One region of the Alteromonas sp. ABD4_190 genome, then DNA from elsewhere that is predicted to be linked to it. Evidence: predicted binding sites of a transcription regulator. Region 1 holds the regulator's gene; the other holds the start of a gene.
What was found. The regulator FNR, encoded in region 1, switches genes on or off when oxygen is low (the NO sensors DNR and NnrR bind a similar motif). The targets are predictions, from matches to a motif close to TTGATCTAGATCAA.
Positions count from the first base shown of each region.

Region 2: the regulator FNR is predicted to act here: its motif matches at 3,281-3,294, upstream of ACXAFM_RS01235 (PRC-barrel domain-containing protein).

Region 1 covers NZ_JBSWWN010000002.1:7,451-15,294, reverse strand. The annotation lists gene ACXAFM_RS17685 (cbb3-type cytochrome oxidase subunit 3) at 1-16, shown strand, start outside; gene ccoP (cytochrome-c oxidase, cbb3-type subunit III) at 33-986, shown strand; gene ACXAFM_RS17675 (FixH family protein) at 1,203-1,682, shown strand; gene ACXAFM_RS17670 (heavy metal translocating P-type ATPase) at 1,682-4,132, shown strand; gene ccoS (cbb3-type cytochrome oxidase assembly protein CcoS) at 4,134-4,364, shown strand; gene ACXAFM_RS17660 (sulfite exporter TauE/SafE family protein) at 4,351-5,010, shown strand; gene fnr (fumarate/nitrate reduction transcriptional regulator Fnr) at 5,056-5,796, shown strand; gene uspE (universal stress protein UspE) at 6,074-6,997, shown strand; gene ttcA (tRNA 2-thiocytidine(32) synthetase TtcA) at 7,227-7,844, shown strand, end outside.
Region 2 covers NZ_JBSWWN010000001.1:256,402-264,245, forward strand. The annotation lists gene ACXAFM_RS01205 (ribonuclease J) at 1-469, opposite strand, end outside; gene ACXAFM_RS01210 (DUF2789 domain-containing protein) at 535-768, opposite strand; gene ACXAFM_RS01215 (DUF2750 domain-containing protein) at 935-1,285, opposite strand; gene ACXAFM_RS01220 (LysR family transcriptional regulator) at 1,359-2,189, opposite strand; gene ACXAFM_RS01225 (hypothetical protein) at 2,303-2,470, opposite strand; gene ACXAFM_RS01230 (MaoP family protein) at 2,868-3,224, shown strand; gene ACXAFM_RS01235 (PRC-barrel domain-containing protein) at 3,416-4,156, shown strand; gene ACXAFM_RS01240 (ArsR/SmtB family transcription factor) at 4,244-4,555, opposite strand; gene ACXAFM_RS01245 (rhodanese-like domain-containing protein) at 4,746-5,096, shown strand; gene ACXAFM_RS01250 (LysR family transcriptional regulator) at 5,151-6,074, shown strand; gene ACXAFM_RS01255 (exopolysaccharide biosynthesis protein) at 6,083-6,781, opposite strand; gene ACXAFM_RS01260 (sigma-54-dependent transcriptional regulator) at 7,163-7,844, shown strand, end outside.

The DNA of each region.
Region 1 (7,844 bases):
ATCAAAAGAAGATTAGCAGGAGTCTCGAACTCATGAGTATGTTTTGGACAATTTGGATTTCCGTGATAACCCTAGGGTTGATCATTGGTTGCTACTTCCTTCTTCGCTGGTGCCTGTCTAACAAGACTGGCGTCGCTGAAGGTGAGTCAATGGGTCACGAATTTGATGGTATTGAGGAGTTAAATAACCAACTACCTCGCTGGTGGACAATTATGTTCTACATGACCATCGTTTGGGGCTTTATATACCTAGCGCTTTATCCTGGCCTAGGTGCGTATGAAGGTATTTGGGGTTGGAAGAGTTCTAACCAAAATATCCAGTCGCTAGAAGAGTCTGCTCAAGCGCGTATTGACGCAAAAGAGCAAGGCTATCTAGTAGAATATGACCGTGAACTTGATTTTGCTGCTGAGAAGTTCGACCCGATCTTCGAAGCGTATGCACAAGTTCCTGTTGAAGAACTGGCTAAAGACCCAGAAGCAAACAAAGTAGGTCAGCGTTTGTTCCTACAAAATTGCTCTCAGTGTCACGGTTCTGATGCTCGTGGTCAAAATGGCGGCTTCCCTAACCTAACGGACAACGACTGGTTGTACGGTGGTTCAGGTGCGAAAATCGTTGAAACTCTTACGCTTGGTCGTAAAGCAGCTATGCCAGCATGGCTAGATGCTATGGGTGAAGACGGTATCGAAGAAGCGGTTAACTACGTACTTAGTTTAAGCGGTCGCGATGTGGACCCTCAGCTTGCAGAAGCAGGTAAAGCACGTTTCGCAGCGTGTGCGGCTTGTCACGGTATGGACGGTAAAGGTAACCAAGCACTTGGTGCACCAAACCTTACTGACAATATCTGGCTATACGGCGGCAGCCACAGAGCGGTAACAGAAACGCTTACTTACGGTCGTAACGGTGTAATGCCTTCATTCAAGAAAACCTTGGGTGATGACAAAATTCACGTTGTTGCAGCGTATGTTTACAGCCTTTCAAATGATTAATGATTTAAATCATTAAATATCTTAAAAAGCCTCGTTACTACGGGGCTTTTTTTATGAGAAAATACAGCGATATAGGGAGTGCTGTACGAACAATCTTTGTTCACATTTAGTATGTCTCGCAAACATTATATTTATTCTTATTTCCCGGCTAAACATGTAGTTGGGGCAGTAAAAATAAATATGTTGTTAGCGAAGTAAACACGAGAAAAGATTTCAATGAATAGACCCTGGTATAAAGAGTTCTGGCCCTGGTTTTTAATTGCCGTTCCTATTATCACGCTCATTATGGGCGGCGTATTATTAAAGCTTGCTATTAGTACTGAAGATAGCCTAGTGGTGGACGACTACTACAAGGAAGGAAAAGCAATTAATGCGCGATTGGATAAAGAAGCCGTAGCCCGTCGCATGAATATCACTACCGATTTAACCATTGAAGATGGCAGCATAGCGCTAGAGTTTCATTCAGGTATTCCACAAGAAGGTAATGCGGTTAAACTAAGCTTTTATCACGTAACGCTTGAAGAGCGTGATGTCAGCGTTTTATTAAGCCGCGATGCTAAGGGTATTTATCGCGGTTTTGTCGAAGAAGATCTTGATGGTAAATGGCGCGTATCGCTAACCCCTATTGATGATAGCTGGAAAATTCAAAATACCATCTATCTGCCCCACTCTGGCAAGATGAAATTCAATCCATAATGGCCGAGCACGACTGTTACCATTGCGGCTTGCCTATTGCGGGCTCCGACGATGGAAAATTTACTACCGTCATATTAGGGCAGCAACGCGACATGTGTTGTCCTGGATGTTTAGCCGTGGCCGAAGCCATTGTAACCAATGGTCTTGAAGACTATTACCAGTTTAGAACCGAACCGGCGCAAAAATCTGACGATGGCATTCTAGAGACACTCGACAAACTCAAAGTGTATGACGACCCTGCTCTTCAAGAAGAATTCGTTTTTGATGAGGGGCAAGATAAGCAGATTCAATTAACCCTTGAAGGTATCACGTGCGCTGCGTGTGGATGGCTAATTGAAAAGCAATTATCAAAAGTTGAAGGCATCAAGCAAGTAGCTGTAAATGTTCAAGAGCGTCGCGCTTTAGTTACTTGGTCACCGTTTCAAATTAAGCTTAGCCAAATTCTTTCTACACTAAAACGCATTGGTTATATTGGGTCGCCATTTCACCCCGATGAACACGAAGCCAGTTATAAACGCGAACAAAAGACCTTTCTGAAGAAGCTTGGCCTTGCAGGCATTATGACCATGCAGGTGATGATGCTGATGACGGGGCTGTATTTTGACTGGTTTGGCGCTATTGAATTAGAAACCCGACAGTATTTTTACTGGGTCGCCCTTACGCTTACTACACCTGTAGTACTGTACTCAGGCAGCACTTTTTATGTGGGCGCCGCCAAAGCGCTAAGCGCCAGAACGGTTAATATGGATGTGCCCGTTACGCTCGCCGTATTCGGTACCTACATAGCCGGAATTCGCTCTACAGTATTAGAGCAAGGCGATGTGTATTTTGAATCTATTTGTATGTTCATTTTCCTGCTATTACTTAGCCGCTTTTTAGAACATCGTAGCCGTCATCGCGCCGCACAGATTTCTGCCAATATGATGCAGTATGTACCCGTTTCAGCCACCAAATTACTGCCAGATGGCAGCCTAACCGAGTGTCTGGCAAAGCAGTTAAAAATTGACGATGTGGTGCTGGTTAAGCCTGGTGAAACGATCCCCATTGATGGGGTGGTGACCGAAGGTAACGCAGCGGTTGACGAATCTATGCTTACCGGTGAGTTTAACCCGGTGCGCAAGTCAAACAGTAGCACCGTATATGGTGGTACTGTGTGTCAAGACGGCAGCCTTACCATTAAAGTGACACAAACTCTCAAAAATGCACTGGTAAATCAAATTGTAAGGCTGCAAGCAAGTGCTATGGCGAATAAGCCTAAAGCGGCACAAATAGCTGATAACTTTTCTCGATATTTTGTGACAGCTGTCTTGCTGGTTTCTGCCTTAACTTATGGCTTTTGGGCCTATAACGGCAGTGATGATGCGTTTTGGATCACCATTTCCGTGTTGGTAGCAACCTGTCCTTGCGCATTAGGGTTGGCTACACCATCAGCGTTAACCTGCGCTATGGCAAAGTTAAACCGACAAGGTATTTTACTAAAACGCGCCGATGCGCTTGAGCAAATCACTGGCATTGACACTATCGCACTCGACAAAACCGGTACGCTGACACAAGGTAAGTTCACTATATCAAACGCCTGGTATGCTGACGGCGTAGACAGCCAAAGTGCGCTATCAATCGCCCGCGCGCTAGAATCTCGCTCTGAACACCCAATTGCTAAAGCCTTTAGCGCCAATAAAGCCCTTGGCGATAGTAACGTCCATGGTACGGATAATGCCTCCAGCAGACAAACTATCCACAATGTGGTTAATTTTACCGTGACGCCAGGAGGCGGCATCAGCGGTGAAATTAACGACACCTTGTTTTCAATGGGCTCTGCCCAATTTTGTGTCCACGAATCACAACAAAAGCTTCTTAAGGATTATCCGTCAGCCAATGTGTTTGTCACCTTGAAGGGCCGTATTATGGCGGCGTTTGAGGTAAGCGACACGTTGCGAGAGGATACTCAAGAAACCTTAAATATTCTGGCAAAAAGTCACACCCTTGCAGTATTAAGTGGCGATACACAACAAAACGTGGACGCTCTTACCGCTTCCTTGCCAATATCAACAGCTAAAGGTGGGCTCACACCAGAGCAGAAATACGATGCTGTACAGGCTATGCAGCAATCTGGCGCGAAAGTAATGATGATGGGTGATGGTATTAATGATGCACCTGTGCTCGCCAGTGCAGATGTGGCAATTGCAGTGGGTAATGCCACAGACGTGGCTAAAACTGCTGCTGATGTCATATTACTTGGCGATCAGCTACTTTCTGTACCTGAACTGATTAAAACCGCTCACCAAGTGAAGCAAAAAATTAGACAAAATATAGGATGGTCGGTAGGTTACAACGTTTTGATTCTGCCTTTCGCCGTGTCTGGCCTACTTTCACCGTGGATGGCTGTTGTTGGTATGTCGTTAAGCAGTATTATTGTAGTCACAAACTCAACGCGACTTTTGAGCAAATAGCATGAGTATTATTTACGTATTAATTCCAATCGCCATTATCATAGTCGCTGTCGCTATCGTGATATTCTTTTGGGCGGTGAAAACTAATCAATTCGAGGATCTAGACCGTCAGGGGTACAGTATTCTATTTGACGATGACCTTCCGCCAGAAGAAAAAAAGCTAGCTGAGCAACGCAAGCAACTTCAAGACAATAAAGTAGACAAAAGCCAAGCGCCAAATGGAAGGGATTAACTACTTCTCTGCCTTTCTTATCGGCTTAGCCGGCGGAGTTCACTGTGTGGGAATGTGCGGTGGAATTGTCGCTGCGCTAAGGATGGTATCGCCTAAAGGCGCTTCAGCACTACCCTATACCCTTGCCTATAACATGGGACGTATAGTGAGCTACACCATCGCCGGAGCAATAACCGGGGCGCTTGGCAAAATAGCCGCCGACTACGTGCCCCTTGCCAACTATGCCCTATCCTTGCTAAGCGGCCTTATGCTGTTGTTGCTGGCCTGTTATTTAGGCAAATGGTGGACGGGTTTAACGGTGTTGGAAAACGCAGGAAAAGGTTTATTTTCCAAACTGCAGCCATTATCTAAGCGTTTTTTACCTTTTAAAACCCCTTTTAGCGCTATTCCCTATGGTTTTATTTGGGGTTGGCTTCCTTGCGGGTTGGTGTATTCCACACTTACCTGGTCTCTCGCGGCGGGGAATGCGCTAGAAGGCGCTGCTATTATGTTCTTCTTCGGTTTAGGTACATTACCCACCTTGCTCGCCGCAAGCGCTGGTAGCCAGTATATAGTTCGATGTTTTCAACATAACCATGTTAGACAAATTATTGCAGGAATAATGGCCATATATGCCGCTTATCTTATTCATAGCGCAATCGTTTAAAAATGGGTGTATTATTGTCGGGTATTCTTTTACAGAGCGTGCATTATGAGCAAAGGAAGCCAATTTTCTATTCACTGTCAAAACTGTAGTTTCAGTCACCTGTGTTTACCGGTGGCGTTAAACAAAACAGAAATCGAATCTCTTGACGATATTATTGAACGCAAGAAGCCGCTTCATAAAGGTGACACGCTGATTCAAACTGGTGATAAATTCCGTTCTCTATTTGCAGTGAGAACCGGTTCATTCAAATCATTTGTGACTAATACCGAAGGTGAAGAACAGATTACCGGTTTCCACTTTCCTGGTGACATTATCGGTTTCGATGCATTAAGAGAGAACAAACACCAAAGCTACACCTCTGCGCTAGAAACAGCCATGGTGTGTGAGCTTCCCTACGAGACTCTCGACGAAATGTCAGTGCAATTTCCAAAGCTGCGCCACCAGATCATGAGCTTCATGAGCGCTGAAATAAAACAAGATCACGACATGATCATGCTTTTAAACAAGCGTACTGCAGAAGAGCGTTTATTATATTTTATCTCACATCTTTCTCAGCGCTTTGAGGAACGCGGCTTTTCCCATAGAGAATTCCACTTAACCATGACGCGCAACGAAATTGGAAACTATTTAGGCTTAACGATAGAAACCATTAGCCGTTTACTGAGCCGTTTTCAGAAGGAAAACATTATCAAGGTTGACGGTAAATTGATCTCTATTTTGGATTTTGATCGGTTAAATACCAAGTTAGAGGCGTTAAATGGCCCTAGCGTAGTCTGTAACGGTTAATTTATTCTTCTGGTATCTTTAGCGCGCTACATGCGCGCTTTTTAGTTTTAACCTTTAAAGTTTCACTGTATTCCCTCACTGGGTTACACGATATCCATCCATTGTGCGTTAAAGCTCCCGTAACATTCGAATTGGCCCTTTTTTTATCAACGAATTATTTAATCCTTGATCGAAAACAACTCACGTTTTTCTAAATGTCGTTTATAGTTAATGTAAACGGTTTTGAAACAATATCGATGTCGACAGCCATACAAAGCTTTGTAGTTGAGGAGACGTTATGATTGAGTGTAAACGAATTCTTGCCGTGGTGGACGCGGAACGTGACAACCAGCCTGCCCTAAGCCGTGCCTATGAACTTGCGTCAAAAACCGGCGCCACGGTTACCGCTATGATGGTGGTATATGATTTGTCTTACGATATGACAACCATGCTTAGCCCCGACGAACGTGAATCAATGCGCGATGCCGTTACAAAAGAGCACGCCAAATGGTTATCTGCCCAGCTAAAAGAACAAGGCTTTTCAGAGACCGATATTGTGGTTGAGTGGAACAACCGTACTTATGAGTCGATTATTTATTACGCCCTTAATAACCAAATTGACTTAGTGGTAAAAGCCACTAAAAAACATGACGACCTTGCCTCAGTGATCTTTACCCCTACAGACTGGCATCTAATGCGCAAGTGCCCACGCCCTGTACTGCTCGTTAAAGAACACGACTGGCCAGAAGGCGGTGAAATTATAGCTGCAGTAAACGTAGGCAGCGAAGATGACGAGCATGCTGCGTTAAACGACAAGCTTACGATCATCGCTAACGATTATGCTTCTTTGTTGAAAGGTAACGTTAATTTAGTGAATAGCTACCCTACAACTCCACTTAACATTGCCATTGAAGTGCCAGAGTTTGACCCTGATACGTATCACGATGCGGTAAAAAATCATCATATGAAAGAAATGCGTAGTCACGCGCTGAAATATGGTATTCCAGAAAATAAATGTGTGGTGAAAGAAGGCTTGCCTGAAAAAGTTATCCCGCAAGTGGCTAAAACACTCGATGCCGAGTTAGTTGTAATAGGCACCGTGGGACGGGTTGGTATTTCGGCGGCGCTTATTGGCAATACTGCCGAGCACGTTATTGATGAACTAAATTGTGACGTACTTGCGATTAAGCCAGATGGGTTTGAATCACCGATAACCGTGTAGTTAACGACTTAATTGCGCTTAAATACCAAGACACTTGGTGGCGACAAATGGCGAATCGGCGATGGGCGTTAAAAAAAACCTGCGCATTTAGCGGTTTATTCCGAGAGTTAATCATACACGCTTAAATCAGTACTTAACGCTTCTCGATAAATTTAACAACACAGCCATAGTCTCGAAAAGGCGCTTTAATGTATAATGGCACCTTTATCACAAACCAAGCTAGTTAATTATGAGTTTAGGCACAAGCAGTGCTGATGCGCCGACGTTAAACGCCGCGCAAAGTAAGCAAAAGTACAACTTCAACAAACTTCAGAAACGACTTCGTCGCAACGTGGGTAAGGCCATTGGCGATTTCGGTATGATTGAAAACAACGACAAGGTTATGGTGTGTTTATCGGGCGGTAAAGACAGCTATACCATGCTTGATATTTTATTGTTTTTAAAGAAGATTGCGCCTATTCATTTTGATATTATTGCGGTAAATCTTGACCAGAAGCAACCTGGTTTTCCTGAACATATTTTGCCCGAGTACTTAGACAGCATTGGCGTTGACTACAAGATTGTAGAAGAAGACACCTACTCTATTGTTAAAGACAAAATTCCTGAAGGAAAAACGACTTGTTCGCTTTGCTCTCGTTTGCGTCGTGGTATTTTATACCGCACTGCGAAAGAATTAGGCGCCACTAAAATTGCATTAGGTCACCACCGCGACGATATGCTTGAAACGTTTTTCCTAAATATGTTTCACGGGGGCAAGCTTAAATCTATGCCGCCAAAACTGGTTAGCGATAACGGCGAACATATAGTAATTCGTCCTTTGGCTTACTGCACAGAAAAAGACATTGAA
Region 2 (7,844 bases), on a different contig from region 1:
AGCTCACGCTGAAAGAGCCAATGTGCCGAGTGTCGCCAGCATCGACTTCAACAATGGGGATACGATTCGCAAGCTTGCTCCGAGCTAGCTTGCGTCGTAGGACTTCGGCAGTAAATGATGTAGTATAAATGGGCGCTTGAAATCGCTCCCAAAGGTAAGGAATAGCCCCAACATGATCCTCATGAGCGTGAGTGATCACAATCCCCGCTAACGCATCTTTTTGCTTAGCGATAAAAGACGGATCGGGCGCCACTACCCGGTGCGTGGTGCCCTTTTTCAAAGCACTTCCTCCTTCTACTTCGCCATCACCACCACTTTTGTACCTCGGAACGAGGGGCTCATCGAATGACACTCCACAATCCACCATCAACCATTGACCATTGTGTCCGTATAAATTCAAATTCATACCAATTTCGCCTGTTCCGCCTAGGGGGACAAACCACAAGTCATCAATGTTTGGGGACAACAAGGTGTTTACTGCCTTCTTAAAAAGTTATATTCAATCAACGAAAACTGAAGATAAACGCTGAAAAGTTATTCGTGTAATTCTGCGTTAAGCTGGTCGATAACTTCAGCCCACGCAGCATCTTCAACAATAGCATCTTTTAAAAATGCGGACTGACTCTCATTCCAATAAGGGGCTTCATGTAAATGCTGGCTTTTATTCAGCCCTCGATGTGTTTCAAAAAATTCAGCGATTTCTTCGTCAGAACTTCCTAGGCCGAGTTGACTAAATAAGCTGTTCATTGTTGGCTGTTCAGTAAACATAACGCCTCCTTGAGTTTTAGGGTAATGAGAGGGATACATATAAACCTTCTACGTATCTAGTAGATAAGTACTTGAACTTACTATATCTACTTACTGAATAGTTACCCTGCTATATATGCTTAAGATCACCCAGCACCCTCAAAACAAAAGTCCGCCTGATAGCTGATTAAAGATACTCAGCAAAGTCTTGTGGTGAAATTACCTCACCTTCTTCAGCTGGGACAGGACAAACAATAACCATAAGCTCGTCTTGCGTCATACCGGGAACCCACTTAGCTAAAAACTCTTCAGTTGTAAGTTCCATTGCTTCACAGTGTGCCCAATCTTCTGTAGCCCACAAGAGCGCGAGCTCAGCGTCAGGCCAAACTGGTACTCCATCTTCTTCATCGGTGGTTAGCATTACGCATCCATGTTCGTCTTTGAGGATAAACAATTTCTGATCGGCTTTAATCGTCGCCAGACTTGCTTCTAAGCGTTGAAAGGCATTTTTTTCTAATAAAGGGTGTATTTGAGACATTAGGGCTCTCTTTTCAATTCTGTCAATTAGTTGCCATATATGACGGCACTCATGCAAAGACCATTGTTTGCATTTAACTTACTGTAGACACACTGTCTATTATCTGTGAAAGGCCAACGCGTCGTATTTGCTTCATACTATGTATGTATAATTTCAATGGTACGTTTTCAAGGGTTCTTATTTTAGTTACGTTAACGTTGGCCGGTATTTGCTTTTCGATATTGGTGGGCAACACGGCTACTCCCCCTTCACTGAGTAAGTTATTCAAGGCAAGACTCAGCGAGTTTGTCCTTAACTTTGCATCTCGTAGCTGGGGATAAACAGTGAGAAGCCAGTCTCTTGCCTTGGCACCCCAATCAATTGCCACGAAATCAGCTGCATTAACAACATCAGAAATCTCACCTACACGATATAGTGCGAGTTCATGTTCCATTAATACCTCGCTATTCACCTCTTCAGACTTTAGCGGCTCAGTTGAAAAAGCAAGGTCTGTCACCCTCTCGTGTAGTTGACGTGACAGCGAGTCGAGCGTCAAGACTTCTGCCTTTACAGACCAATCTGGGAATGAGTTGTGAAGGTGACTTAGCATTGTGGGCAGCTGAAGTTCGCTGGCAAGCTGTGTTGCTCCACAAACCACATACTCAGATGACTGAATCTGCAATTCTTGCTTTGCTTCGTTGAGCGTGGCGCATAATTGCTTGGCGTAGGGTAGCAGATTCTCGCCCGACTGGGTGAGCTGGATACTGTTTCGCTGTCTTATAAATAGCGTGGTATGGAAATACTCCTCAAGGAGTTTTATTCTCGCGCTAACGGCAGATTGAGTAAGATAAAGGTTTTCAGCGGCTTTGCCGAAATGGCGGGTTTTCGCCACCTCTATAAAGGTGGTAAGAAAGCGTATATCCATGCTAGATGTATAACCGAATTAATGTGGGTCTAAACTGACACAGATGATACGGCAAGTAAATACAAATGCACAGAGCACACCGTTTAAAACGGTGCGCTTAACTAAAAATCCAATTAATACTCTTCTTGATGCAAACGTCGCTGCTTTTCGCGTCGTTGCAAGTCTCGCTTCTGTTTTACCTTCACGGCACTTTGACGTTTAGAGTTTGGTTTTTTAGCGTGAAGATCTTCCTCTTCTACCGAGTCCCATTCATCACGCTGGTAACGATAGTCTTTACTCATCGACTTCTCAGGGTTATTAACAACCCCTCAATTATTATCCCAAGCGGCGAAATAGAAAACGAATTTTAATCATCGTAGCGACAAGAATTTTTGATGGCATTTTCACTGTAGTTTCACAGACGTATTTGGCAAGCATGTGTGTCATTTTTGTGACAATGCGCCTTCAGAGGAAAGTAGATAAGGATTTCAAAAATACGCATATATTTCAAAAATTTATGAATCATCAAAGATGTGTTTCACCTTGTTCAACTAAGCGCAGATTAAATAAAAATTTCCTCACGTTCCATTTTTTAACTCCGTTGAAAATTTTTTATTGATAAGAAAAAAATCTTTTGTTTTATCTTTGCTTTTATTTAACTTAAAAGTGCGCTGAACAAAACATTACGTTGGGTACAACATGAAAAGTTTAGCTATTCGACTATCTGCAAAACCGTTTATTGACCGTCAAAAGTTTCCCTATGGATTTCGTAAATCAGGCGACTTCAGTATTACTGAAGCCGACATTTTAACTAACTACGGCAAGACTTTATTAGGCCTTGAAAGTGGTGATCTCTCGCCACAAAGCGAAGACGAGCAACACTTCGTGAAGTTCATTAGTGGCAAAGTCGATGCAGAAAACAATCTTGAAAAAGCGTGGGCAAAGTATGTCAAGTTAGCGAGAGGAAAAAAGCATTTCTATACCCTCCACAGCAGTGCTAGCAACCAATCAGATTACGACGATGATTACTCTGATGAAGAATTTGATGTAGCCTAATTTTTATATGAACGTTAAAAGCTCGCTCTGGCGAGCTTTTTTGTTTTTGCAGATAAATGATCTCAATCAACATTAAGCAAGAAGAAAATGAAGAAAGGTTAAGGACTGTCTACACTTAGAGTAATAAAGAGTGACGTTAACCAATGATAACTGTTGCTCTGTACAAAGAGCCCTAGCAAAGGAGGCGCGCGATGAACATCAGTTCAAAACAGCTTACCCACTTTTCCATTCATGCCGTAGATGACAAAGTCGGAGGGGTACGCGATATTCTTTTTGACGATGAGACGTTTACAGTACGTTATTTGGTTGCAGATACAAATACGTGGCTTCCGCTTAGCAGAAAAGTGGTAATCTCTCCCATCGCCGTGACAGAACTTGTTTACGACGATGACACTGTCCATGTAAGTATGACCGTTGAAAAGTTAAAGAACAGCCCATCAATCGACGAGCATAAACCTGTCTCTCGTGAGTACGAGGAGAATCTCTTTAAATATTTCGGCTACGGCTACTACTGGATTGGCCCTGGAGCATGGGGAGAGTTTGCACACCCTAATGAGCTTGTTGAGTTGCAGCACGCGGAAGAGTCTGAAACACTTCACCCCAAAAAAACCAGTAATCATTTAAGGGCTGTTGGAGAAGTGGGAGGCTATGAAGTTGCTACTACCACCGATAACGTTGGGCACATTAGCAACTTTATAATAGACACCCAAAGTTGGAAAATTGTAATGCTGGTTGTCGATACCAATAACTGGCTTCCCGGTGGCAAACATCTAGCGTTGTTGCCAAATGATATTAAAAATATCGATTGGGCTGCGCACAGTGTTGAAGTGAAACTCAGTCGTGACGAGTTAGTTAATAGACCAGAGGTTGATAGCGATAGAATTTCAGAAGACGATTACATTGATATGTTGTGCAAACAGCTTGATAGATAAGCTTAGATGAAACGCTAAAGACGCGCTAAATCATACAATGTCCGTCATTCCGCGGACATTGTAGTTTAAACTGCCAACACGAATAGGCTATTCGCAGAAAAATTCGTACATCAGCGCTATAAGGCGTTTTACGCGTTCATCAACAATGCGATAGTAAATTGTTTGGCCTTCCCTTCTAGTCGCTACCATTTTTGATTCTCGCAGCAATGCAAGATGCTGAGAAATCACAGGCTGAGAAACATCGATTATTTCTAGTAGTTCGGTAACCGACTTTTCCTCTTTCAGTAATGAACAAAGCACCATAAGACGTGTTTTATTCGCAAATTGCTTGAGGAAGATCTCAGCTTCCGCTGCATGTTCCATAATGTCATCTGAACCTATTACCATATCTTCAGACATAAGCACTCCCTATCTATAAAGTTTTCTGACAACAATTTAGCTGTTTATTATACTAAAGTATAAACTATTCTGCCGACTTGCCATTATATGCGATGAATTTCGGCCGTATTTGTTGTTTTATTGTTTTTTGATCAATACATTAGATTTACCTTATTTCTTACACAAAAACGCCGTTACTAATGGAAGTGCCATGCTAATAGATATTAAAACTCGAATTGAAAATATTGATTTCGACATTCGTTGCGTAACTGCTGAACAAGCCCTTGATGAGTTATCTTGCAATAATGGAGCTCTCATTGATGTTAGGGAGAGCACAGAAGCAGCAAGCCAACCGGTACCTTCTGCTATCAATATTCCTAGAGGCGTGTTAGAAATGAAAGCGTTAGAGCAATTTAAAGACGCTTCTGTACCACTTTACATACATTGTGCATCTGGTGTTCGTGCGAAATTGGCAGCAGAGCAACTAATACGTATGGGATACGACGAGGTATCAGTTGTAACCTGTCCGGTACCTACCATCACCCAAGCACTCGAAAAATGACTTGTACTATAGGACTATGCTATAACTCTCCCAACATATAAGTAGAGGGCGTGTATGCTTAAATCCACATTAGAACAATGGCGAATGTTTAAAGCCGTGGTTGATGCAGGTGGCTTCAATCAAGCAGCTGCAGAAGTACATAAAAGTCAATCTAGTGTGCATCACGCGGTTCAAAAACTAGAAAGTGCTATCGGTGTAACACTGTTTGAAAATATTGGCCGTAAAGTTAAGCTTTCTCCACAAGGTGAACTTATGTACCGTCGCGCTTCGTTTTTGCTTAACGAAGCCCATAAACTTGAAGCAGTAGCTAGTAGTTTAAAAGTGGGGACCGAAACAACGCTGCGCATAGCTGTGGATATTATTTTTCCTTCTGAATTGCTCTATAACGTGCTTGCTAAAGTCTCTGCTGAGTTTCCCCTATTGCGTATAGAAATAGAAGAGACCGTACTTAGCGGTGCAAATGCATTGTTAACTAGCGGAAAGGTAGACTTGGGCATCTCTCCCTTTGTCATTCCAAACGGGTTTAGTGAAGATTTATGTGAAATTGAGTTCGCCGCTGTTGCTCATGCAGAACATCCCCTACATCAATTAAATAGAACCCTCACCTTAGAAGACCTTAAAAGTCATCGCCAGATTGTCGTGCGCGACTCTTCCGCAGAGCGCAAAGCAGATGTTGGTTGGCTAGGAGCTGAGCAACGCTGGACGGTAAGTCATGTGAGAACATCGTTAGATATCATTGCTCAGGGCTTAGGCTTTGCATGGCTACCTATTGCAATCATAAAAGACGAATTAGAAAATGGGACTTTGGTTCCACTTCCTCTAGATAACAACGCTGCGTTAAGAAAAGCACTTCTTTATCTTTCTTTTAAAGATGGAGATACATTGGGCCCAGCAGCTCGAGCATTTATGGGGGAGCTTAGGTACCAAACAATGAATCTGCCTAACTCGGAATTCATGTTTGATTCCTGTACTGATTAACTTGCGCGTTAGCTAATCGCTGCCGGCAAATGTTGAAAGCCCAGTACGAAGCCAAACAGCGATATTGACACACCTACCAAAGCCACTGCACCGTCGTCTGTGGCCATTCCAACAGACATTATAAATACTGCTAATGCTGGAATTAAACCCATAAAGGGAATAAGCTCTAACGGGACCATTACCAAGCCGCAGCCAACACAATTCAATGCAATTAAAGAGCGAAACACGGGCTGTCTCATAAAAAAGCAACGTGGAACAAGAAATCGATCGACGCGAGCTGCATAGGGTTTTACTTTTTGAACTATATTGCGCAGTTGATCCGCATCACACTGTATATCCATTACTTTTCGAGGCAACCATGGGTGCCTACTACCGAGTAAAATTTGCAATGCAATGAGTAAAATTGTTACACCCGTTAAAGATGGAATTCCAGGAATAGCGCCGACAGGTGTGCAAGCAATAAAAGAAGGGAATGCTAACATGGGACCAAAACCGCGCTTTTCCATAACTTCCCAAAAGTCTTCGAAGTAAAATATATTTTGACTTGACCGCGGCTGCATCTTTGCCAGCAGTTCTGTCAAGGTCATTGATCTTTCGGCTGTTTTTACCCACATATTCAGTTCCTTTGATACAAAACACGTTGTATTCCACTTATTTAAGGGGGCGAGATGCGGACAAGAGGCGCGTAAGTATTCGCCAAATATCATTCATACCCTTGCCTACAGTAAGTTAGTCGCATTGAGATTTGTGCGAAAAATGTGCCAGAGCCTTTCCACGGTGGTACCTATCAATTATTGGGAATACTTTTTGCAACAGCATGTAAATAGGTAACACTCATTGTTAATTTAACAAATCAAAATTTTAGTGCGAATTGCGATAGTGAAATTGTAACAATGAATTCAAATGAATGTGTCTTTACGGTCAACGCGCTTAAATTGTGTGTGGTGTTACCATGAACAGAAAACGCAATATTTGGAAATGTGTGACTACAAATGGATATCCAGTTACTTTTTTCGCTTATTGTGGTAGAACTATAATATTGATTTTATTCCATATTTTCGATGGAACGTAATAGAGAGGGACAATGCGTGCTAACCGTACTTTTAGTTGATGACGACGCCGAGTTTACAGAAGTAGCTTGTACTATTATTGAGTTTTTAGGTCATGACGTCTTGACCGCTGCTACGTTAGCAGAAGCACGAGACTGGCTTGAGAAAGAAACATTCGACCATGTACTGTTAGATTTTATGCTTCCCGATGGAAGCGGTGCTCACCTGTTTAACGAACTTGATGCGCTGCCTAAGCGGCCCCGTGTAACTCTAATTACGGGCCATCCATCGGTAAAAAGCGTTATTAAAGGCTTGTGTGGCCCCACCGTAGACTACCTCGTAAAGCCAATACAACGTGAAGAAATTGAGGCAGTACTAAGTAAGAAAACAAAAGCAAAAGAGCCAGCAGAAGAAAAAATCGAGAAACACTTCGACTTGCTTATTGGCGAGTCACCCGTGATGAAAGAGTTATACAAACTTATTTCAAGAGTCAGCAAAACCAGTGCTAACGTCATGCTATTAGGTGAAAGTGGTGTTGGTAAGGAAGTGGTTGCAGCTGCAATTCACAGAGCCTCAGAAAGTGAAGGCCCTTATATTGCTACAAACTGTGGTGCATTTTCTAAAGAATTGATTGGTAGTGAACTGTTCGGTCATGAAAAAGGTGCCTTCACCGGTGCGGTAGGTCGTAAAGAAGGCGTTTTTGAACAGGCAGAAGGTGGCA